2 regions of the Fictibacillus sp. WQ 8-8 genome follow, and region 1 is predicted to be linked to the other one. Evidence: riboswitches for the same ligand, from Rfam matches in the RefSeq annotation. Region 1 holds a riboswitch; the other holds the start of a gene.
What was found. A riboswitch is a leader RNA that binds a small molecule or an ion and turns the genes downstream of it on or off. The one in region 1 is predicted to bind cyclic di-GMP.
Positions count from the first base shown of each region.

Region 2: it holds a riboswitch for cyclic di-GMP, as region 1 does, so the genes downstream of both, M1K46_RS20715 (anti-repressor SinI family protein) here and M1K46_RS07275 (GGDEF domain-containing protein) in region 1, are expected to answer to the same signal.

Region 1 covers NZ_JAMXKG010000003.1:365,480-376,950, reverse strand. Annotated here, with positions in the region: gene M1K46_RS07295 (SbcC/MukB-like Walker B domain-containing protein) at 1-660, opposite strand, end outside; gene M1K46_RS07290 (metallophosphoesterase family protein) at 657-1,832, opposite strand; gene addA (helicase-exonuclease AddAB subunit AddA) at 1,864-5,625, opposite strand; gene addB (helicase-exonuclease AddAB subunit AddB) at 5,618-9,118, opposite strand; gene M1K46_RS07275 (GGDEF domain-containing protein) at 9,247-10,176, opposite strand; cyclic di-GMP riboswitch class I at 10,294-10,380, opposite strand; gene M1K46_RS07270 (hypothetical protein) at 10,459-11,097, opposite strand; gene M1K46_RS07265 (hypothetical protein) at 11,151-11,471, opposite strand, start outside.
Region 2 covers NZ_JAMXKG010000013.1:44,342-55,812, reverse strand. Annotated here, with positions in the region: gene kynB (arylformamidase) at 1-161, opposite strand, end outside; gene kynU (kynureninase) at 161-1,426, opposite strand; cyclic di-GMP riboswitch class I at 1,641-1,725, shown strand; gene M1K46_RS20715 (anti-repressor SinI family protein) at 1,752-1,907, shown strand; gene M1K46_RS20710 (helix-turn-helix domain-containing protein) at 1,989-2,318, shown strand; gene M1K46_RS20705 (hypothetical protein) at 2,350-2,589, opposite strand; gene M1K46_RS25780 (helix-turn-helix domain-containing protein) at 2,586-2,918, opposite strand; gene M1K46_RS20695 (class D sortase) at 2,921-3,562, opposite strand; gene M1K46_RS20690 (LPXTG cell wall anchor domain-containing protein) at 3,566-4,270, opposite strand; gene M1K46_RS20685 (CalY family protein) at 4,376-4,963, opposite strand; gene sipW (signal peptidase I SipW) at 5,054-5,632, opposite strand; gene tapA (amyloid fiber anchoring/assembly protein TapA) at 5,613-6,431, opposite strand; gene M1K46_RS20670 (CapA family protein) at 6,740-7,906, shown strand; gene M1K46_RS20665 (hypothetical protein) at 7,982-8,134, opposite strand; gene M1K46_RS20660 (hypothetical protein) at 8,225-8,374, opposite strand; gene M1K46_RS20655 (serine hydrolase domain-containing protein) at 8,704-10,047, shown strand; gene M1K46_RS20650 (aspartyl-phosphate phosphatase Spo0E family protein) at 10,067-10,240, opposite strand; gene M1K46_RS20645 (sulfite oxidase-like oxidoreductase) at 10,382-10,978, opposite strand; gene M1K46_RS20640 (biotin transporter BioY) at 11,093-11,471, shown strand, end outside.

The DNA.
Region 1 (11,471 bases):
AGCATCCTTGAGGGCTTCCTTGGAGGCATCGCCAAGACCCGCCTGCTCTGCAGACAGATGATCCTTGACCCCTTTTGCCTCTTCCACACGTTTCTTTAATTTCTGGTTTAAACTGTCTCCGTACTTTTCAAGCTGAAACAGCCGCTGAAGCATCTGTCTCCGTTCTGCTCCCTTTAACGATAAAAACTCAGCAAATTTTCCTTGGGGCAGGACAACTGCACGCGTGAAATCTTCAATGGTAAGTCCAAGAAGCTGCTGCACCTGCTGTGTTACATCCCGTTCTTTATCAGCATGGACCACCCAGCTATCATTCTCTTTTTCGAGCAGCCTGCATGTGCTGGTGCGAATCGTGTGCTCTCCCGTCCGCTTATAGTTCCGTTCAATTTTATACCGTGAAGGAGCTGATCCAACACCAAGCTCAAATGTAAACGATACAGAAAGTGTGTCCTCGGCATGGTTCAGTATGCCCTGTGTGCCGCCAGCTGCCCGTTCTACTTTTCCATACAGCGCAAGGGTAATGGCATCAAGAATGCTGGATTTGCCGCTGCCGGTTGGGCCGAAGATTCCGAAGACCCCTCCCCCGCACAGCGTATCAAAATCGATGCTCTGTTTTTCGCGAAAGCTTTGCAAACCTGCCACCTGCAATAAGATCGGCCTCATTCTGCAGCACTCCTTTCCTCTTCTTCATCTGAAATCAGCTCGAGAAAAAAGGACATCACCTTTTCATCCGGAATACCGCCGCCTGTCTGACGTTCGTAAAATTTACTGAACAGCTCGTCGATGGGCAGCTTCTTCTGTACAGCCATTTCCTGTGAAGTGCTGTTTTCAAAAATGGGTTTGATATGAATAATGCCTTTATGGGCTTTTCTGATGTATTGTATATCTTCCATCGCGATGCTGTCCTGCACAGAGATAGAGAGATCCACCCAGGCACTGCTGTTCAGCCCTTCCTCCAGCCAGCGGTAAACCTCTGCTACTCCTTTTGCCTGATAGACGACCAGCGGCTTTCCGCATGTCAGCGGAATCTCTTTTATCTCAGCAGCTTTACCTGGTTCAACATCAACAATAGTGACGGATTTCGTGTGGCCTGCTTCCGAAAAACTGTAACTGAGCGGCGAACCGGAATACCGCGCGGCCGTTTTGGCCCTCTTGACGTTCTGGGGCCGATGGAGATGGCCAAGAGCTACGTATTGTGCAGCTTCCGGCAGTGTTTCAGCCGCGACTGTATAAGCTCCCCCTATATGTACTGGCCGTTCTGAGTCACTCTCGTTGCTGCCTGCAACATATAAGTGGCTCATCGCGATATTGACGCATTCAGGTGAAAAATGGCCCGACATCATTTGAAAATATTTTCCGACCCAGCTATCGTACTCATTTCGTAACTGCAGTTCTTCTCCGGAATCAGAAAGCATTTCTCTTAATCTTGATTCTGAGGGGTAAGGCAAAGCACAGACATTCAATTTCTCCTGTGTGCGCTTAATGCCATATGAATACATTTCCGTCCCAGGCAGCCCGACAAGTGTAATGCCGAGATTTCCTGCAAGGGGTGAGGAAGCGGAAAGACGGTCAGGATGGTCATGATTTCCCGCAATGGCGATCACATGCCGTTTTCCTTTATCGCTCAGCCGTGCCATCGTATCATAAAACATCTGTTCCGCTGCAGCCGGCGGGTTGACTGTATCAAACACATCACCCGCCATGATCACTGCATCTACTTTTTCTTCCTCTGCGATGCTGACCAGTTCATCGAGAAACTGCTGCTGTTCTTCCAGTCTGCTGCGCCCTTCCAGTGTTCTTCCCAAATGCCAATCTGCCGTGTGAAGCAGCCTCATTCTGCTCCCTCCTTTTCTTTCTTTTGCCACTCTATTTCACTTGCAATAAATGGCCTCCGTCAAAGAAATACAAATAACTCTCTTTAACCGGCTTCTTTAAGATCCGCTCTATCGCTTTTCCATATAGCTCCAGCTGCACACGATACCGTTCAAGCAATATCTGCTTCGCTCCATCAAATCCTCCGGCAAAGCGGTTGCTGATGGTATCCGACTTATAATCTATCAAAATAAACCCATCTTCTTCTGCAATCATACAATCGATAACACCTTGTACAAGAATAGTTTCCTTGGCTGTACCCTGCCATGTCAACGCGGCTTCCTCCACGGGGAGCGCCATGCTGAACGGCATCTCTCTTATGATGTTTGGTGCCTGGCTTACCCTTTTTCCAATGTCGGTTTCAAAGAATCTGGAAATGGCGCCAAAGTCAATATGAGCAGCCTGTTCGTCTGTTAAAAGTTCCTTGTTCACCATTTTTGCAAGCAGCTCTTTAATCTGTTCGGGTTCAGCCTGCAAGGACAGATCAATATGCTGCATAACAGCATGCATGGCCGTTCCCCGTTCTGCCGCTGTCAGCGTTTTTTCCTGCATAAACCTAGGCCTGCTCGCATTTGCCGACGAAAAGCCGCCAGCCAACGGACGATCGCTGTACTCATCGAGGAACTGATACTGTTTTTTAATTTCGGTGACCGACTGCTTCGATAAAGTCGCCGTCGATAGTTTGTAGCCATATTCCCAGTTCAGACGCCGTTCTGCTTCTTCTTTTTCCTCAGAACCGAGATCGACAGACTTGTATTCTTTAATAGCTGATAGAATTTCTTCCTGAAGAATTTTTCTGCCTTCGTGTTCTTCTTCATAATCCGCAGCATCAAAGATATCGATCCGCCACTTCGCCGGGTCAATATAGGTTTCGCCTCTTCCATGTTCTGCACTTTGCAAATGGTTTCTCAGATCGCCGCTGTCTTTGTGTCTGATTACCGCGCGGCCAATCCAGTCCAAATAGCTTTTTGCCTGTGAGCGGTCATAGTCCGGGAGAAGCCATTCTTCGCTTCCCAGTGCTTCTCCCCATTGATTGACGGACTTCTCCAGATCGTTGAGTGTCCCCAGCAGATAAAGCTTTTCTTTCGCCCGTGTTAAGGCGACATACAATACCCTCATCTCTTCTGCCAGCAGCTCCATTTTCTTTCTGCGCTGAATCGCTAGCTGCGGAAGCGTAGGATAGGCCACCCTGAATCTCGGATTAATATACCGTGTGCCAAGCCCGAGTTCTTTATGCAGAAGAACGCTCTCCTTCAGGTCCATCGTATTAAACTGTTTATTTAACCCCGCTGCAAAAACAACCGGGAATTCCAGACCCTTACTCTTATGAATCGTCATTACCCGCACGACATCTTCCTGTTCTCCAAGTGCACGGGCCGCACCCAGGTCCTTCCCGCGGTCCTGCATCCGTTCGATAAATCGAAGAAATCGGAAGAGCCCGCGGAACGATGTTTTTTCGTATTGCCTTGCCCGGTCGTATAGCGCACGAAGGTTAGCCTGCCGCTGTTTGCCACCAGGAAGGCCCCCTACGAAATCAAAATAGCCCGTTTCCCGGTAGATTCTCCAAATTAATTCTGCGAGAGAACCTTGTCTCGCGGTTTCACGCCACTGACCGAGCTTCTTCGTAAAGTGCTGCAGCCGGCTGATGATGTTTTCATCTTCTCCGGTGGCGATGTATTCTGTCACTGCGTCAAAATAGGTGCCTTTTTTATCTGCCAGCCGGACAGCGGCCATTTCATCCCCGGTGAACCCTACAATTGGAGAACGCAGTACAGAAGCGATCGGGATATCCTGCAGCGGGTTATCAACGACTTTTAACAGGGAAAGCATAATGTTGACTTCCACAGCTTCGAAATACCCGCTAGAAAGCTCCGCGTAAGAAGGGATGCCCTGGCGCTTGAACTCTTCCAGGATGATGGGAGCCCAGGAGCTCGTTGCACGGAGCAGAATAACGATATCTTTATATTTTACCGGCCTCATGTTTCCTGTTGTCTTATCAAGAACCTGATAAGAGGCATTACTCTCTGTGCCGATCAGCTGTTTAATTTTCTCTGCCATTACCCTTGCTTCAAGCAGTACTGTTTCACTGTCCGATTTCTCGCTTTCACCGGTCGCCTCACCCTCTTCATCAAGTACAGGGGAACTTTTATTGATGAGCAGAAGTTCTGCTTCCACTTTAGCGGTTTCCGGATAATAATTTGCACCAAAAGAAAGTTCAGCTTCCTTGCTGTATGCGATTTCGCCAACAGACTCATTCATGATCTGCTTAAAAATATAGTTAGCAGCATCAAGTACTTCCGAACGGCTCCTGAAGTTTTTGGCCAGGTCGATCCGCAGTCCGTTTCCTCCATCACCCTGCTTGGAAAATTGCTTGTATTTCGATAAGAAAAGTCCTGGTTCAGCCAAGCGGAAACGATAAATGCTCTGCTTCACATCCCCGACCATAAACAGGTTCCCTTGTTCTCCTTTTCCTTTGCTGACCAGCCTGACAATGGTTTCCTGCACGAGGTTCGTGTCCTGATACTCGTCAACCAGAACCTCTACAAAACGGTTTCTGTATTCAAGCGCTGCAGAAGAAGGTACAGGGTTCTCAACTGTTGAAGAAGGCGCGCTCAAGATCTCCAGGCAAAAATGTTCAAGATCCCCAAAATCAAGCAACCCCTTTTCCTGCTTTTCTTTTAAAAAACGGCGGCCAAACTCTTGAACCAGTTCTGCGAGATATTTTACAACCGGGGCCATCTCCTGCAAGTGAATCACATACGACTCCGGCGGCCTGCTGAACAGATCTTCTTTAATTTGAGAGACTTTCTTTTTTACCTGGTCCCGCATCTTCTTTACTTTTTCTTTGAGAACAGGATCCACCTCTTTTCCGCGCACCTGTTTCATCGTTGCAAAAGCACCGGATTGAAACACGTCATAAAGCTCTTGCCAGGATAAGACTGCAGCGGCTTCAAGGCGCTTTACAAAAACCAGATCGTTTTCAATCGTTTCTCCGTATGCGGCAGGTCCTTCAGGAGACCGTGCTGTGTCAAGTGCACGTTCAAGCACGGTTCCTAAGCCTTTCAGCTGCATCGCCACATCTTCCAGCAGCTCTTTCGTCCAAGGCAGATCATCGATTATCGCCACTTCACCAGCATCATACTGAGCCGCCATTTGCTGCAGCCATTGTGCCGGTTCAGGATGGCTTCTTGAAAAATCATAGAGCTTTAGAATAAGGCGCTGCAGTTCAATATCATTCCGATCTGAACTGTATGCATCAACCACATCAAAGAACGCATGGCCCTCTCCCTTGCTGTACTCTTCTTCAAACAGATTTTCCAATACTTCCTGCCTGATTAATTCTGCTTCGGTGTCATCGGCAATCCTAAAGCCCGGATCCAGATCGATCTGATAATAATACTTTCTCAGTACTTCAATACAAAAGGAGTGAAGCGTGGAAATGGAGGCTTTATTCAGCAAACCGAGCTGCCTTCGCAGATGGAGCGAGGCCGGATGCAGAGAAAGCTCTTTTTCAATCGCATCTCCTATCCTTTTTCGCATCTCAGCAGCGGCGGCGTTTGTAAATGTAACGATGAGCAGTCTGTCGACATCAGCGATTTCTTTTCTGATCATCGAAATAATCCGCTCAACAAGCACGGCTGTCTTTCCCGATCCTGCTGCAGCAGCAACAAGAATATCCTGCCCTCTCGATTGAATCGCTTGCCACTGGTCATCTGTCCATAAGCTGTCTGCGGGCTTTTCTGCTATTTTAATCATCGCTGCTTCCTCCTTCCTCGTTCATTTTGGCTAATATATTCTCATCACTTTCGTCTTTTAACAGCCTGTATTGATTTTCTTCGAGCGACTGGTCGAACTGGCATACCGAACGATAGGAGCAGAAGGTACATGGCACTTTACTTTTCATTTGATAAGGGGAGATATCTATGACCCCTTCCGTAATGTCTGTGCCGACATCCTTAATGACCTTTCGAACATAATTCGTCATCGTTGAAAACTCTTCCTCGGTTGCTACAGATGAGTGAGTAGGATGAAAACCTTTCGAAGTAATGGAAACAGGTATGATATCTGATTTCTTTTCAAAGACCGTATCCATCAATTGCACCGTCTCAGTATCTGCCAGCACCAAGCCTTTCATCTTGAACTTCTTGTAAAGTTCGTGCTGCACCTCTTCAAGCGTCAGCAGCTTTTTGTTTGAAACTAATGGGTTATGGATGTGGAAATACAGAACACCGGCCGGGTGTGCTTCCCTTCCGAGCCATTGTTTGGAGTGGCTGATGACAACATCAAGATACGTAAGCATCTGCAGGGCGATCCCATAATAAACTTCTGAGAGGTTTAACCCTGTCGAGCTTGATTTATAATCAATGATTCTTAACATCAGTCCGTCTGACCCTTCGGCGGAATCCACACGGTCAATTCTTCCGATAATCTCCATGGTTGTGCCGTTTGGCAATTGATATTTAAGCGGCGGAAGGGGCTGCTGTTTGCCGAACCCCAGTTCAAGGCCGATTGGAGCAAAGCCGCTGGCTCGCGCATGCTCGCTTAACATATGGGACGCTCTGCCGACAATATCCTTTAATTTGCTCTTTATATATAAATGGCGTTTCGTACTGAGCAAGATCTGGCTCTGAAGTTTTAATGCGAGGCTTTCCACCATGTCTCCCGCAATGCGGTAACAATCCTTCATGGAAAGATCGCGCCAGCTCATGTGGTTGGAGCCCAGAAAATCATCCATGTTCTTTAGAGCAGCATGAAACAGCTGACCGATATCAGGTGCTTCCAATCTATACAGCTTTCTTTCCTGTAGCTTCAGCCCATAGGAAAGAAACTGTGAAAAAGGACATGACTGGTGCAGTTCCATCCTTGAAACGCTGGCCGTAATCTCATTTCCGTATAACTCTTTCGTTACAGCCGGTGTGAGGTTGTTTTCCTGATTAAAATAAAATAGACTTCCCAGCACGGTTTCTCCCAGCCATTTCCACCTATCCTGAACGGTAGCCCAATTGTAAACATCCCACCAAACCCCTGAGATGGGATAGCCTTTCTTCCATTCACGCAGCTGGGTATTGAGATAGGAAATCGCCTTTTGAGGATGCTGGATATAAGCCAAATCGTTGCCGTTTTCCGGATCGCTTTGAATCAATTCTTCTTTAAGTCCAGGGAACAGTGATTTCACCCTGCCGATCACCATGGAAGGAAGCAGATTCTTCCCCTCCTCATCTGCCAGCGGATAAGAGATATACAGCTTGTCTGTGGCATTCGCCAGTGAAAGATAGATGAGGAATTGTTCATCTAAAAGCTGCCTTCTTGAACCAGGAGCAAGAGGCAGGCCGTTCTTTTCAAGAACATTCCTGTCATCTTCTGAAAGTATTCCTTCCTCCTTCGGCTTTGCCGGCAGAATCCCGTCATTGACACCCAATATGAAGTGGCATTTTACGCCTGAGTAACGGGAGCGGTCCATCGTTCCGGCGAGCACCTGATCGAGGGCAGGAGGTACGAGGGCAAACTTTAGGCTTTCTAAGCCTGTATCCAGCATTTTGATCCATAGATCAAGCTTGATGCTTTCTTCACCCGTAATCTCTACCATCTCATCTAGAAGCTCTACGACTGCATCCCAGACCTGATCATGTTCTCGCGCAATCCTGAGCTTGCCTTCCTGCTGTGCTCTTTGACTGAGACGTTCAAGCTTCATCGGGATATGCAGACGTTCAAGATAAAGAAACAGCACCTCACAGAACCCCCGGACATTGTCCGCGTTTTTCAAGTCATGTGAAAGTTTGTCCAGCGGAGACGCAACCATATGCCTGACTTCGTTCAGCCGCTCCTGCTTTTCTTTTTCCTCATCTGTCTGGACGAATTCATGTTCTTCCAGCGCCTGAAAACGCTGCACCTTCCACGGCTTCTTCTCTATCCAGCGATATCCCTGAATGCCGTATGCGAGCACAAAATTCTCCAGTTCATCCATTTCATGGCGAAGTTCTGCCCATGAAAAATCACTGTCTACAGGATAAAGCAGATCTGTTTTTACAGCACGGAAAACCGATTCGTACCGCCAGTTGCTTGTCACAGCTTCCAGCGACGACCGTATCAATTCAACGAGTGGATGGTGAAGCATCGGTTTCTTCTGATCTAAAAAGACGGGAATTTCATATTCCTCAAAGACCGTTTCAATCAGTTCGTAATAATCATTCATGTTTCGAATGGAGAGGGCGATCTCCCTGTATCGGTAGTTTTCATCACGGACAAGGCGGATGATCTCCCTGGCAGCGGCCTCGATTTCCGTTCTCCGATTAACGGCAGATTGAACAGAAATACCGTTTGGCGCATCAAATTCCATAGCTGGCCTGCGGTCGAACTGGCTTTCTAAATGAGCCAGAGACGGTGTACCGCTGAACCTTGGCGTTTTTTCCAGAATAACCGGCTCTCTTTCAAACACACCCTCTTCCTGTGCTATTTTTTTAATGGAGAGAAGTGTATTTTTCGGAGTATAGAACAGATCAAGCTCATGGGGATGTCCAGCACTTTCGTATGAATCAAGAGTCAGGGCAACTGTTACATGATCTGCATGTTTCAGCAGCATCCGAATGACTTCAAGTTCCTGCAGCGTGAACTGGTGAAAACCGTCTATGTAGAATTCAGCCTCTTTTATATACTCTGAATAAGGAATCTTCTCTGCCAGCAGCCTTAAATAATCCTCGGTATCCACGTATTTATGAACCAATGCTTTTTCTAATTCTCCGTAGATCAGGGCGAGGTCCGTAAGCTTGTCCTGAAGAACAGTTCCTTTTGCGTCGCTGTTAAATTGCAGCAGCGTCTGAGCGTTCCAGTCGAGCTGCTCGGCATCCACGCAGTATCGCTTGAATTCAGTGATCATATTTTCCATAAGTTCATAGAATCCATTCTGATCTGACGCTTTTTTAAATACCTTTAGATCCTGTTTTTTGTTTTCTATTATTTTTCTGAGCATCATGTTCATTCCGACACTTGTAATATGAAGTCTGGTCATCCCTCCGACATCACCGAGGACTTTCCATGCCAGACGGGAAAAACTGAACACCTGGGCACGCATCATTCCTTCGAGGCCAGGTGTCTTTGCCAACTCATATTCGGATTGAAATGTCATCTGATCGGGCACCAAATAGATAATGGGTTTTCCCTCCGGATTTGCAAAAAGAGACTCTCTGATCTCGCTTAAACTGCGGTCACTCTTTCCGCTTCCGGCTCTTCCAAGAATAAAGCGCAAACTCATATCCTCACCTCTGTCAACCTAATAATCTTAAACCTATTATCTCATAAAACAGTATGTAAAAGAATGATAACGACTGCAGAAAAGCCTGCCTTTAACTGGAACAAGGCAGGCACTGAACATTCTATTCATTATTGCTTTATGTTTCTTTTATTCATGTACATTCTTTCATCCGCAAGACGCAGGTAATGATCAATATTGTCAACCGCATCCGCATGAAGGCAAATGGTTCCATAGGCCAGCGAGACCTTTTCATTCCACGAACGCAAATACAGATCAATCTGGCCGGCCAGCTTATAGGCCGTTTGTTCAGTATGGCCGGGAATCAAGAATACAAACTCGTCGCCTCCAAACCGAAAGCCGAGATCCATTTTCAGCTTTTCCGCAAAGAAAGCGATCTGCTGCAGCAGCTCGTCTCCCATATGATGGCCGAACTGGTCATTGATCTCTTTAAAATCATTGATGTCCATCATAATCAGTGACAGTGGATATTGGCCCCTTTTTGCCTTCAGGACCTCTGTTTCCAGGCAATGATAAAAGTAGCGCCTGTTATATAGGTTTGTTAATGGGTCTCTGATGCTCAGCTCTTTCAGATCGGTTACTTGCTTTGAAAAATAACCGCTTAAAACCCCGATCATTAAAGAATTGGCAGCATGTCCCCATCTCTCCAGGAAAAACAGTTTGTTTTCAGCTGTTTCTTCCTTAATCAGGTTCTGAATAACACTGTTGCCCGCCTGCCTCAGACTCTTTGCTAAAAGAGGAAGGAGCTGATGGGGGATAGCCCTTTGCCCGGCAAAATCATGTCCCTGCTTGAAACCCCGATCTTCAATTCGTTCCATGCAGGAGTTAAATTCTTCATTATGTATAAAAATGCCTTTTATCAAGGCAGTTAACATCCATTTAAGATGCATCTGGTATTCTGAATCTGTATAGGTCAGGAAGGGAACAAACAGTTCATTCTTTTCCAGATGAAGAAGGTGCCTCTCGATAATGCTGGGAATGGATTCGATATGAAGGTTATAAAGACGGCTTTTGAGGTCGGCAATGTCCGTTTCTGGCATAGGTTGGATCCCTCTATTCAATATAGTATTTAAGAAGTGACCGGCTTTAGAACAAGATGTATTTGGCCGAACATAACAAAAAAGCCATCTCCCCTGCAGGGAAATCGCTCTTTCCCCTTTGGCAACCCGGCTGCCATAGTTTTTACAAACATTAGGCCCGCGGCTTTGCGTCCCACCTTTTCAGATGGTTTGCTCTGAGACAAAGGTCTCTTCTATTTATCCAATATAGTAATTATATACCATATAACCTATTTTTACCAACATCAAACACGAACCTTAGACCTATTTTTTCGTTTTCCATCTTTTGTACCATCGATAGCCGACTCGTACACCATTCAGCACCGGATAAGGAACTCTAAGAGGGAATCTATAAAAGAACGGCTGATAGATTTTATAATAAGCCTTTCTTAAATCTTTCCATTTATAGCATTCCTCTTTCTTGCAAAAATCTGAAACATCCACAATGATTCCCCGCCCATTAGAAATCATTACATTTTTCCCGTGAACATCCCGGGGAAAAAGGCCGCGGTTTCGAGCATAGCACAGTGCTTCATCCACGTCACGAATCACGTTTTCGGAAATTTTCACCCCTTTATGCAGGCAATCATAAAGTGTTATTCCTTCGATTCGCTTTAGGATCAAGTGGCGTTCTCCATATCCGTAACAGCGTGAATATCCAGGGTGCTCACCCAGCTGCCGGTAAACAGATATCTCTTCAAGCAGGTCTTCATGATTTCTGCCGTAAATCTTAACGACTTGGTCAGGGAAATCAGGATGGACGAAAACGGCAGCATAATTGCCGCAGCCCAGAAGCTCCCACGGTTGAGGAGCGAACAGAACTTCCACAGGATCACCGGGATTCCTGCTAATTATTTTTACTTCTTGTGTTAACTCCTCTGATAACTCTGTATACTTTTTCATGATTCACCTGGCCCGATTCCTAAGTCTCTCGCCGAAAGCTTTGAACAGCTTTGCTATTTGCGCTCTATCATCGTACCAAAAAGAAAATGTTTCATCAGCAATTCTGCTTTATTTCGAAGATGGACGTTCGGGAATCTCATGACTTCCTGATATCCCCGGATAAAAATCTGATATTCTGTGATGTCATCCACTGGCCTTCCATCCGTTACTTTAATTTTACGGGCCATCATTTCTTTTTTCACATCTCTTAATTCAAAACTGATGGCATTCATCACGTTCTCGATGAGGGTGACATACGGCTGCCTTAATTTGAAAGGAGAAACGGCTATCACTTTTAAATCACGGTTAAAGATGGTGAGCAGCATAGGATACAT
Region 2 (11,471 bases), on a different contig from region 1:
ATATGGGTGCCGGTGTGCGTGCTCATTTCCACTTTACCGACATTCACGGATCCTGATTCTGTTTTCGTCCAGGCTAAATCAAACGAGTACGGGGTGTCCCCCGGCCAGGTCGGAACGGACGAGGTCAAAGGCATGGAGATATCGATCAGTTTTCCAGCCATTATGCAATCACCTCTCTTACGTTTGAAAACTTTTCATACTGCTTCTCAACCATGATTTTTTTTAGCCGCTGAACCGCTTTATGTACATCTTCAAAAGAGGTATAAAGTGCAACAGGAGCGAGGCGGATCACATTCGGTGCACGGAAATCCGGCACGATGCCGTTCTCTTTTAAACTTTTACAGATTCTCGCTGCTTCGTCATGCTCCAGGCAAACATGGCCACCGCGACGTATATCATCCCTCGGATTTCCGATCGTAAATCCAAAGCCAGCAAGTTCGGTTTCAATCAGCTCCATCATATAGCGTGTCAGATTAAGAGATTTTTCTCTTAGCCGGTCCATTCCCGCTTCCTCAAAAATTTCAAGGGAACCGATTAATGGTGCCGTGCTTAACACGTGCGGGGTGCCGATCTGAAAGGCTCCCGCAGTATCCGCCGCCACGAAGTCATGGTTCATGTCAAACTGTTTATCTTTATTGGAACCGAACCACCCGGCTAGTCCAGGCTCTTTTCCAAAATGTTTAGCATTAATATAGAGTCCCGCAACACTGCCAGGTCCTGCGTTCAAATATTTATAGTTGCACCAGAAAGCAAAGTCAACATTCCATTCCGAAAGTTTATGAGGCACTGCCCCAATGGAATGGCATAAATCAAAACCGATCAATATTCCGCGCTTGTGGGCCTCATCCGTTAAGCGTTTCATGTCAAGCAGCTGCCCGCTTCGGTAGAGCACGGAGGGCAGCACAATAAGAGCTACTTTATCCGTCATAGCCTTGATGATGTCCTCTTCTTCAATCAGCCTGCCATCACGGCTTTTCACTCTGATCAGATGCTGGCCAGGGTCCAAACTTCTTAAAGCCAGCTGGCTTTTCAGTGCATAAATATCTGAGGGAAAGGTCAGCTCATCGGCTAAAATTTTCGTTTTTGATCCTGAAGGTTTAAAAAAAGTGGATGTGAGCTGATGGAGGTTTCCAGTGGTGGATCCGGTAATAATGACTTCCTCCGGGTTTGCCCCAATTAGTGGCGACAATTTCTTCCCTAGTTCCTCGCTAAGTGTATACCATGGATGCTTTCCAGCCATCCAGCCATCAATACCGCATTCCTTCCAGTCATTTAGCGACTCCAACAGTGATTTCTCAGCTCTTTTCGACAAAAGCCCCAGCGAATTGCCGTCCAAATATAACACGCCTTTTTTTAAATAGAATTCGTTCTTAAAGTTTTTCAGAAAATCTTTTTCGTCCAATTCTTTCCATTTTCCTAGTTCCATCACTCATTCACCCCGTTTTTGCTCTCTCTATTCATCTTAAACAATTCAGGGGAAAGCATCAATGCAAACGCTTACTTTTCAATAATATTACAGTTATGTAACAGCCAAATTATGACAGATTCCTAAAGAATGAGATACTATAATAAAATTGTGAGTTAAGCACTAGTAATTGGTTAAAATTGTATTTATTAAGTGACTGTCGGAATGCCACCCTCCAGTTAAAGGGCAAACATCGCTGAAAAGCATGGACGCAAAATCACAGGTCTAAGGTGAGTAACTATGATGGCTGGATTACCTGGAAAACCACCAATTTCAGGAGGGAAACATGGAAACCGTAAAAAAAACAGAGCTTGATCGTGAATGGGTAGCATTACTATTACAAGCCAAAAAGCAAGGTTTAAGCTTGGAGGAAATCCGTAGCTATCTTCAAAAAACGTACATACCATCAAATGAGCGAATATTTAAAGCGACATCGATCTGAAGTCGCTTTTGGTCTATTTACAGCCTATCGTCCCTAAATGTATAATAGAAGCAAAATTTGTAGTAAAAAAGAGGGATTAACGTGATTGGTGAACTTGTAAAAAAATATCGCAAAGAAAAAGGTCTATCTCTATCCGCACTAGCAGAACGAGCAGGTATCGCCAAATCCTATCTCAGCTCCCTTGAGCGAAATATACAAACCAATCCTTCTGTACAGCTGCTTGAAAAGCTGGCAGCCGTCCTGGATATTCCTGTTGAAAAATTGCTGAATGAAAAAGCTGAGGTCAATGAGGCGGAGCTGGATTATGAATGGGCAGAGCTCGTAAAGGAAGCTATGGAGTCTGGTGTCAGCAAAGACCAGTTTAAAGAATTTCTTGAATTCAACAAATGGAAAAATAAAAATCAAAGCTAAAAAACCGATGCCTTTTATGGCGCCGGTTTTTTCATACTGAAACATCGATGATCGGAACAAGTTCTTTAAATTGATAATGTCCGATATTGGCAGTGGATAGAGGTTCTCTCTTCTCCCACTTCAATATTTGTTTTTTTACATAATCAAAAGGGGCTCTTCCTCTTAGCTCATCATTAATAAAAATTTCACAGATGTTGCGGCCCATGTACACGACCTTTACTTTATTCCCCGCTGCTTCACATAAATAGACTCCATTTTCAAGGCGAATCATTTCGCTTCATCATCCTTTGTCTGCTGTTTCCAGCTTTCATACCGTATAAACGTACGGATTTCCTCCTGATTAATTCCCATTTCCTTTGCCTGAATGACGAGTTCCATCCACTCCTGGTCCAATGGATCTGCTTCTAGATTAATGACTTTTTCCACAGGCACCTCCAGGGCTTTCGCCAGCTTTTTAATCATATGCGCGGACGGGTTGTTTTTATGATTTTCTATGCTGCTCAAGTATCCTTTAGAGATTCCAGCCATCTCAGCAAGCCTTGTCACACTGTGGCCTTTCTCCATCCGGATCCTCTTAATCTGTGTTCCTAATTTCCTCACGATCACCGACTTCCTTTGCTGGTTAACAACCTTTCCTCAATTAACTTGGCCTTGACAATATACCGGTGTGTCGGGTGTTTGAACGGATGACAGGTTATTAACGTGATGATGTTTTCATTTTTACTGCTATGTAAGACTGATAGGTCTGCTGGTTTGACGATTTTTTTGGCGATCATCCGGTAGATCAGCTTTTCTTTTTTGGTTTCAATCGTGATAAGGTCTCCGGTTTTCACTTCTGTCAGCCGATTGAATTGCTTGCCGTACGTATAGCTTCGGTGGGCTGCGATCGCCGCATTTCCTTCTTCACCGATTGGAGTGGTGCCGGAAATGTGTCCTGCTGCAATCTTCATGTTGGATAGGCTGGCTCCTTCCAAGATCGGCAAGCGGAGATGAATTCTTTTAATTTCAAGAGTTCCGAGCAAGCTGTTCGGTAAGGGGTCTTTCCTGGCCGGTTTGGTTTCTTTTTTCGTTGCAGTAAGAACAGGACCCAGCTTTTTATAGCTGCTGACTGCCTGTTTGGTTGGCGGGTGATCCCATGATTGAAGTAAGTGGTTTTCCTTGTTCGTATAATAGTAGTTTTTTAGTTTTGGGTAACACATCGTAATGATGCCTGTGAGTATAAGTAGATATGCGATCCACTTCATCACTCAGTCCTTTTGAAAAGGATTGGGAATGATGGATTTCTTCATGAGGAGCAAAATAAGACCGGATGAAAAGATAAAGAATCCTAGAATGATAATTGGATAAGGACTTGTTTCACCTGTTTTCGGTAATGTAGATATGTCTGGGTTGCTTGATGGCGGATCAGTATGTTTTGACGGCGGTGTGTTGTTGTCTGTTGTGGTGTCATCTTGATCGGTTGGTGGACTCGTATCAGAATCGCCTGTTAACAAGACAAGTTCAAATTCTGTCTTCAGCCCCTGAAATTCATTGCCTGATTCCCAGGGAAATGAGATGGTTGCAGTAAGCTCTTCTTCTTTACGCGGTTCAAGTTTTCGTGGTTTCAATTTATGAAATTGACTCAGTGGTCCATCAAATAGAACAATAGATTTGTCTTTTAACAAAAGATGGAGCTGGTTGTAGAGTTTCTTTGAATCTTTCTTGTATTGAGCTCTCGAACTATACGAAAAAGGAACGTTGCCTTTATTTTTTAAAACAATCGTTCGAGTGGCAGAATCTCCCGGTTTCATGTTGTTAACATTGAATAGGGATCCGGAAGGGGATGTGGCAAGGTCAATTTTTACAGATGTCTTAGAAGCCCCTGTATTGCCTACTGGGTAAATAATGACGATTGTTAGCAAAATAATGGAATAAATTAGAACCAGCTTGAAAGCAGTTAGGTTTGTCTTCAATATTCTCCCACCTTCTGCAAGAGGCTAGATTAACTATTTAATAAAAATTAATTTTGAAAAAAAAAGGTGAGATTTTCTCACCTTTTTTTCAAATGACCAACCTATTTATCTAGCTTCACCATTACCTTGTTGTGCATTAAATTTCCAAGTAAGTGATAAGGAGTCTCCTTGGAATTTGTTTTGATCCTGATTATTATCAACAAAAGTAAACATTACATAGAATGTATCTTTTGTCATAGCTTTTAGTCCGCTCTTCTCTCCACGGAACCAGCCTTTTTCAACAGCATCTGGATCATTCATATTTTTTAGATCAGCAAGCGTTGTACTGTAAATAACATCATTAATTTTGTCAGCATTGTACAAGAAGTCAACTTTAATGTGTTTACCGAAATCTTCTCCTGCATTATCTCCTTTAGCATCCACTACAGAATAAGTGGTATCTAACAATACTTTTTTGATGTCAAGAGTACCATCATTTCTTAAGTCGAAAGAACGAATCATAAAATCTCCCGGTTTTAAATTACCAACGTTGATAACAGTACTAGGGTCTGTATTGATATCAAGAGTACCGGCTGCAAATGTGCTTGTTGCCTGAGCTGAATCACTGAAAAACGCATAAGTCCCCCCACCTACTAAAGACAATCCTAATGCTGCTGAAGCTACCCCTAAACCTAATTTCTTTTTCAAACTCATTTTAATTTTCCTCCCTATCCCCATTTCAATGGGTATGTAGTGTTTTTTATATTGAACCTGCAAAGATTTTTCTCTGCAGAGTTGCAACCATTAATTGCTTGCTGGCGGCGGTGTATCTTCTTTTTTTGTTACTTCCACTTCCCTTATGGCTTTCCAGATGGTGAGCACAGAGTAGATGAGAAGAAGAATTCCGGGAACGATCATCAATAAAGTGGTTCCTTTTTGGGATTGAGCAAATTCCATCCCGTATCCCACATAAGGAACGGTGAACCCTTTGTATTGTGCGACTACATTGTTGGCAAGCACTGGCTCCAAGTCAGGGGCATCATTGTTATCGCCCTTTGTTACATAACTTGTGTTCGCCCCGCTGCCTTTTACTTTGTAAATCCTGTGGGTAATCAATTTATCTTCAGAAGCCTTGAAGGTGATGACGTCGCCTTTTTTGAAGCGGGTCATGTCTCCTCCTGGCTTAACTGCTATGATTGAGCCTGTATGGATACCTGGTTCCATTGATCCTGATAAGACTGTTTTTAGTTGATATCCCAGAAAGTTAGGAGTTCCTCCTGATGCTTTTGACGAGATGACTACAAATCCCATAAACAATAGAGTTGCAAATAATACAGTTGTAACAATATTACTTAGCCATTTTTTAATTTTGATTGTCTTCATTACTATCACCTTCCTTTGGTTCTGGAACTGCCACTTTTTGATCTATCGATTTTTGCTCGGCATCTTTATTTACATTTTCTTTGTCCTGTTCAGCTTCATTGGTGTTACTATCTGTTGCTGGGTCAGGTTCTTTCGTTTCATCCTTAGCTTCCGCGGGCTTTTCAGCTGGTTTTTCCTCTGTTTTGTCTTTTCCTGAATCGTCAGATGCCGGTTTTTGTTCCTTTTCTGTCTCGTTCTCTACATTTTCTTTTTTGGCATCTTTATTTTCATCTTTACTTTTATCTTCCTCAGTATTTTGTTGGCTGCATCCAGTTACAGTAATGCCATCACTCCAAAGTTCTCCGTTACCCGGATGTCCTGGTCTCTGGAACGCTTTAAACATATAAACGCCATTTTTCGTTGGTAAATATGTAAGGGTTTCTTTTTGGTTCTTCGTTAGGGCATCCATTTGTCCGGTGTCGACTTTATTGCCACCCTTTGGATTTCCTTTTTCAGCCCACCAAACTTCGTATTTAACGGGGCCTTGCATTATTTCACCCTTATTTACTATTACAGCGCTAATGTTGCTGCATGAAGAATCTTTAGAGGCAGATAGAAACTCCAGTGAGCTTTTATCCCACTTCCCATCATCGGTCTCCCAGGTCCCGGCCTGTATAGTTCCGCTAACATTTGATGTATCATTAAAGTAGGCATTTGTAGTTCCGGTCAGGCCGTAAAGGGAGTACATGAGTGAATAAAAAATAATGCCAACTTGTAAACTTAGAACAAATACCCAATTCTTTTTTCTGAATTTCCTCAGCCGTTTGCTTCTGATGTTGTCTCCCTCCTTTTCCTAAGGACTTAGACGTTTCTGAGAACCTTGTAGTTCTTTTTAACGAACAACTTGTGTTCAGTATAGAACGAATTTACTATTTAAAAAACCTGTAAATTTGGTTATTTTTGTTCTTTTTAACGTACAAATGACCTAGTTATCTTCATAAATCGCTCGTTTTCTTAATTTTTCGTTATTTTTAAAGAACAAATCGTTCATTTTATAGAACGAATGTGATTTTGCTCTTGAAATCCCTGCTCAATCGCCTAGTATGGAGGTAGGAGGAAACGCTTACTATGAAAAAAATAACAATCATTTCAAGTATCTGTGTTGTCATTTTGCTGCTGGTCCTTATTCCTGTTCTAAAAAACAAACCGGCTCAGGAAAGCAAAACGGAGCCTGCAAGCAGCGAGAGGCAAAATAAGGACAGCATTAAAAAAACAACGGATAAACCGCCAAAAAAGACGGAACCTCAAGAAACCGTCCATACGGCTACGATCGGCGCGGTTGGGGATATTCTCATTCATGACCGGGTATACAATAAAGCGAAAAAACGTGACGGGTCCTATGACTTTAATCCGATGCTGAAAGAGGTAAAACCCTATTTGGAGAAGCCGGATATTACGGTGGCAAATCAGGAGACAATGATTGGCGGGGAAAAGCTCGGTTTATCGTCCTATCCTTCCTTCAATTCGCCTCAGGAAGTCGGGGATGCACTGAAGAAGAACGGTGTGGATCTGGTCACGATTGCGAACAACCATACACTGGATCGTGGAGAGAAAGCCATTTTAAGCGCGATCAACCATTGGAACGAGATTGGCATGCCGTATACAGGTGCTTTTCAATCATCCAAGGATCAAAGGATCATCCGTATTCTGAAGCGAAAACAGATCACCTTTTCTTTTTTGAGCTATACCTTTGGAACGAACGGCATCCCTGTACCTAAGGGCAAACCGTATCTTGTTAACCTGATCGATGTGAAGAAGATGAAAGCAGACCTTCATCAGGCAGAAAAAATTTCTGATGTTGTGGTGATCAGTCTCCACTTTGGGAACGAATACGAGAGGATGCCAAATGAGACACAAAAAGAACTTGTCCAGATGGCAGCGGATTCAGGAGCAGATATCATCATCGGGCATCATCCTCACGTGCTTCAGCCGGTTTCCTGGATAAAGAAAAAGAACGGAGAGCGGGCATTCGCAGCATATTCTCTTGGCAACTTTTTTTCCGGACAGACAGGCCCTTATAAAAACATCGGGGGTATGATGGATATCAAGGTGAAGAAGATTCAAAGAGGAAATAACGTTAAAATTGAGCTTGAAAACCCTGCATTTCTTCCCACCTGGGTTGACCGATCATGGCATGTTCATCCGATGCAGGACGTAAAAACGCAGAAAAAACAGTATCGTGAAATAAAAAAACATATGAACCAATATGTGCCTGAACTGCAGTTTTCATTTTAATAAAAAAAGGAGACCCGGTCTGATCTTAACTTCACCCCTATAAAATTGGGGGAAGATCAGGCTAGGGTCTCCTTTTTATGCTTCGCCTTTTGATTTCGGGCTCTTTGTATCGCGCTTTGGAATATCATCTGCGAACTTATCGTCAGAGAACTCTACGTCTGTCATGCTTTCTGTCGGGGTTTGATTGTTCTTGGCGGCAGCATCTTTGGAATGTTTTCTTTTAGCCATCTGGTATCGTTCCTCCTTTTAAATTCCTATATAGTGTGTGAAGAAATGGAGGATCTGATTCCAAAAGAAAAAGCATTCCGAGTAGGAACGCTAATCGCCAATGGCTTTGCTGACACAATGGTCGCAAACGGCTATTTGTCTTTCTTCCCAGCTGATAAGCTCATTGTTGCAAACCATGCAATGCTCGGACTGCATAGCCCGTTGATCTCCTTGCTGGTTTTCTTCGTTCACAAAGTCCATGATGGAATCCGCCTCCTTCTCCCCTAGTATATTCAAAAAAGAAGACTGCTTATTCTATACTATTGTTTGATATTTCTGACAAAATTCCTGCTTCTTCTAACATTATTTTTAAAAAATAAGCTATGTTAATCCATGTTGTTGTTTTAGTGGGGGTGATTGAACCGCCATATGAAAAGCAGAAGGGTATAAGCCAGCTTTTTCCCATCTGTTTTTCAGGCGCTTCATTTGTTTCACAAATCAGCCGGCTCTCCTTTTGCCGCCTTCTGTTCAATAAAGGAGAAGCTCTCCTTTTTGCAGAATGTTTTCTTCTTATACAGGAGGAATAGGATATGACCCGACTTATAAACAAAACAACATTAAAAACAAGACTGAAAAATTATATGACGGCGTATGACCGATTAGGCTATTTTAATGGCTCTGTGCTTGCAGCATATAAAGGAGAAATCTTGATTCATGAAGGATATGGTTCGGCCAGCCGGACGTTCAACATTCCGAATTCACCTCAAACCCGCTTTCCGATTGCTTCCCTGACCAAAAACTTTACGGCAGCGGCTATCCTTTTGCTTGAGGAGCAAGGTTTAATGAAACTCGATGATACCGTGGCACTTTTTATAGCGGGGCTCACCTATGCTAAACAAGTGACCATACATCAGCTTCTTTCCAACACATCTGGAGTTTCCGATTTTACCTCCCTGCAGGATTATTGGACAAAAGAGATGAGGCTTCCCGCAGATCTTACTGGACTGATCCATAGAATCAAAGACAAACCTCTTGAATTTGAGCCTGGTTCTCAATACAGCTATTGCAACTCAAATTACATTTTACTGACAGCAATTATAGAAAAGGTTTCAGGACAATCCTATGCCCATTTTCTTCAGGAAAATCTGCTAAAACCGTTTGGCCTTAAGAACACCGGTGTATTGGACGGAAGAACCATAGTTCAAAATTTGGCATCAGGTTATACGGTAAATAAAGACTTTGTGCATCCTGATTATATTGATATGAGTTTTCCACTTGGGGCATATGGTATGTATTCTACTACTGAAGATCTGTTTAGGTGGACAGAAGCTTTGTTTTCCGGAAAGGTATTGAATAAGAGGTCGCTAAATAATATGCTCACACCCTGCGAAGGCAATTATGGATATGGCTGGGGTTTTGATAAAATTGGCCAAACTGCGGCCGCCTGTCATTTTGGTGATGTGAACGGATATTGTGCTGAAATGCTGAAAAGCCTGGATGGTGAGATCACGGTGATCGTCATGAGCAATTTTAATTTAACCCCTATTACAAAAATCAATCGTGACCTGGCAAAAATAATACTGCATGAAGAAGTACGAAGTCCCGTATTTTACGAAGAACGAATTAGGGAGACTGAGATTTCTGCAACTGCACAAGGAACGTATTCTTCTAAAACGAATGATGCCTCTTTAACGCTTGAACAGGATGGAAGGACATGGCTCCTAACCATTCCAAAAAGGTATGGAGTTCCATATACAATCCCGTTACTTCTTGTATCTAAAACTGATGCTGATTATGAATTCATCTCCAGCTTCACACCTGAAAAAGTTAAAGTGATGATGAATGAGGAGAACAAAGAAATCGTGGTAATCCACGAGGACACGGACGGAATAAAAACTCATTATACAAAATATAAAGAAGCAGCTAATGGGTAAGCTGCTTCCTTTTGTTATGTTATTTATAGGTTGGTTTCAATTGTCGTTGATAAAGAGTGATCAGTTCATCAAGCTCTTGGCTGATTTTTACGATGGCAGGGTCTGAATAACTGTTTGCCGATCGGCATGACTGATATAACTTTTCCTTAACTTTCTCCATCTGATCACAGACGGATTGAAGATTACAGTTCACGGGCACTTCTTTCCTTTCCTTACCGAATAGAGCATAAACTACCTTTAATTACAATATCGGTCCATCTGGGAAAATTTACATGTATTTTTTAAGGTTTTTATAAATATTTTTGATATTTTTTTCTTACATGATCATTGTTTCTTAGTCCCAGCTAAAGCGCTCTTCCTTCCAAGGATCTCCATACATATGATAGCCATTTTTCTCCCAAAAACCTGGCGTTTCCATCGGCAGAAATTCAATGGCACGGAGCCACTTCGCACTTTTCCAGAAATAGAGATGCGGAACCACTGCACGGAGTGGATACCCATGCTCCGGCGTTAACGTTTGTCCATTGTGCGTATGAGCCAGCAAGCTGGTTTCCTTTAAAAAATCATCCAAAGGAAGATTGGTTGTCCATCCTTCTTCTGCATGCAAAAGGACGTACTTGGCCAAGGGATGAATACCAATGTCTTTTACAATTTCTTTAACAGCCACTCCTTCCCATACGTTATCCAATCTGGACCAGCCGGTGACACAATGGATATCATTCGTGGCCGATGATTTCGGAAATGCCATAAGCTCCTCGTAAGTAAAAGTTGTCGGGTTCTCCACCATTCCGTAGATTCTCAGATCCCATTCACTTAAATCCTTGTAGTAAGGAACATTACCATAATGAAGAACAGGCCAGCGGGTTGTAACATTCTGATTCGGCGGCACCCTCTCATTATCCTTTTTCTTCGGTATTTTTCCAAAAAACATGTGATGCACCTCCAATAATATCAATATGTAAACCTTATTTAAAAATTAGGTTGACAATAGTCTGTCCTCTGAATTACCATCAATATAGATAAATTACCACATGAGGTGAACCTAATGAAGTTTAGAGCGATTGATCTAACACTGGCCGCCATGTTTGCGGCATTGATGGCAGTAGGAGGTAATATTACAGCATGGATTCCTGCCCTCGTCTTTGGGCAAGTGCCTGTCACCCTTCAAACCTTCTTTTGCATTTTGGCCGGTCTGCTGCTCGGAAGCCGTCTCGGCGCTGTATCGATGATCGTATACACACTTGTCGGTCTGGCTGGTGCTCCTGTGTTCGCAGGATTCTCCGGGGGGCCTTCCATCATTTTCAAACCAACCTTCGGCTTTATTCTATCATTCATTCTTGCCGCTTATGTAGCAGGAAAAATTCTTGAGATGGCGAAAAAACCAAGCCTGCCGGTTTTCTTTCTCGCTTCCTTTGCCGGTTTGA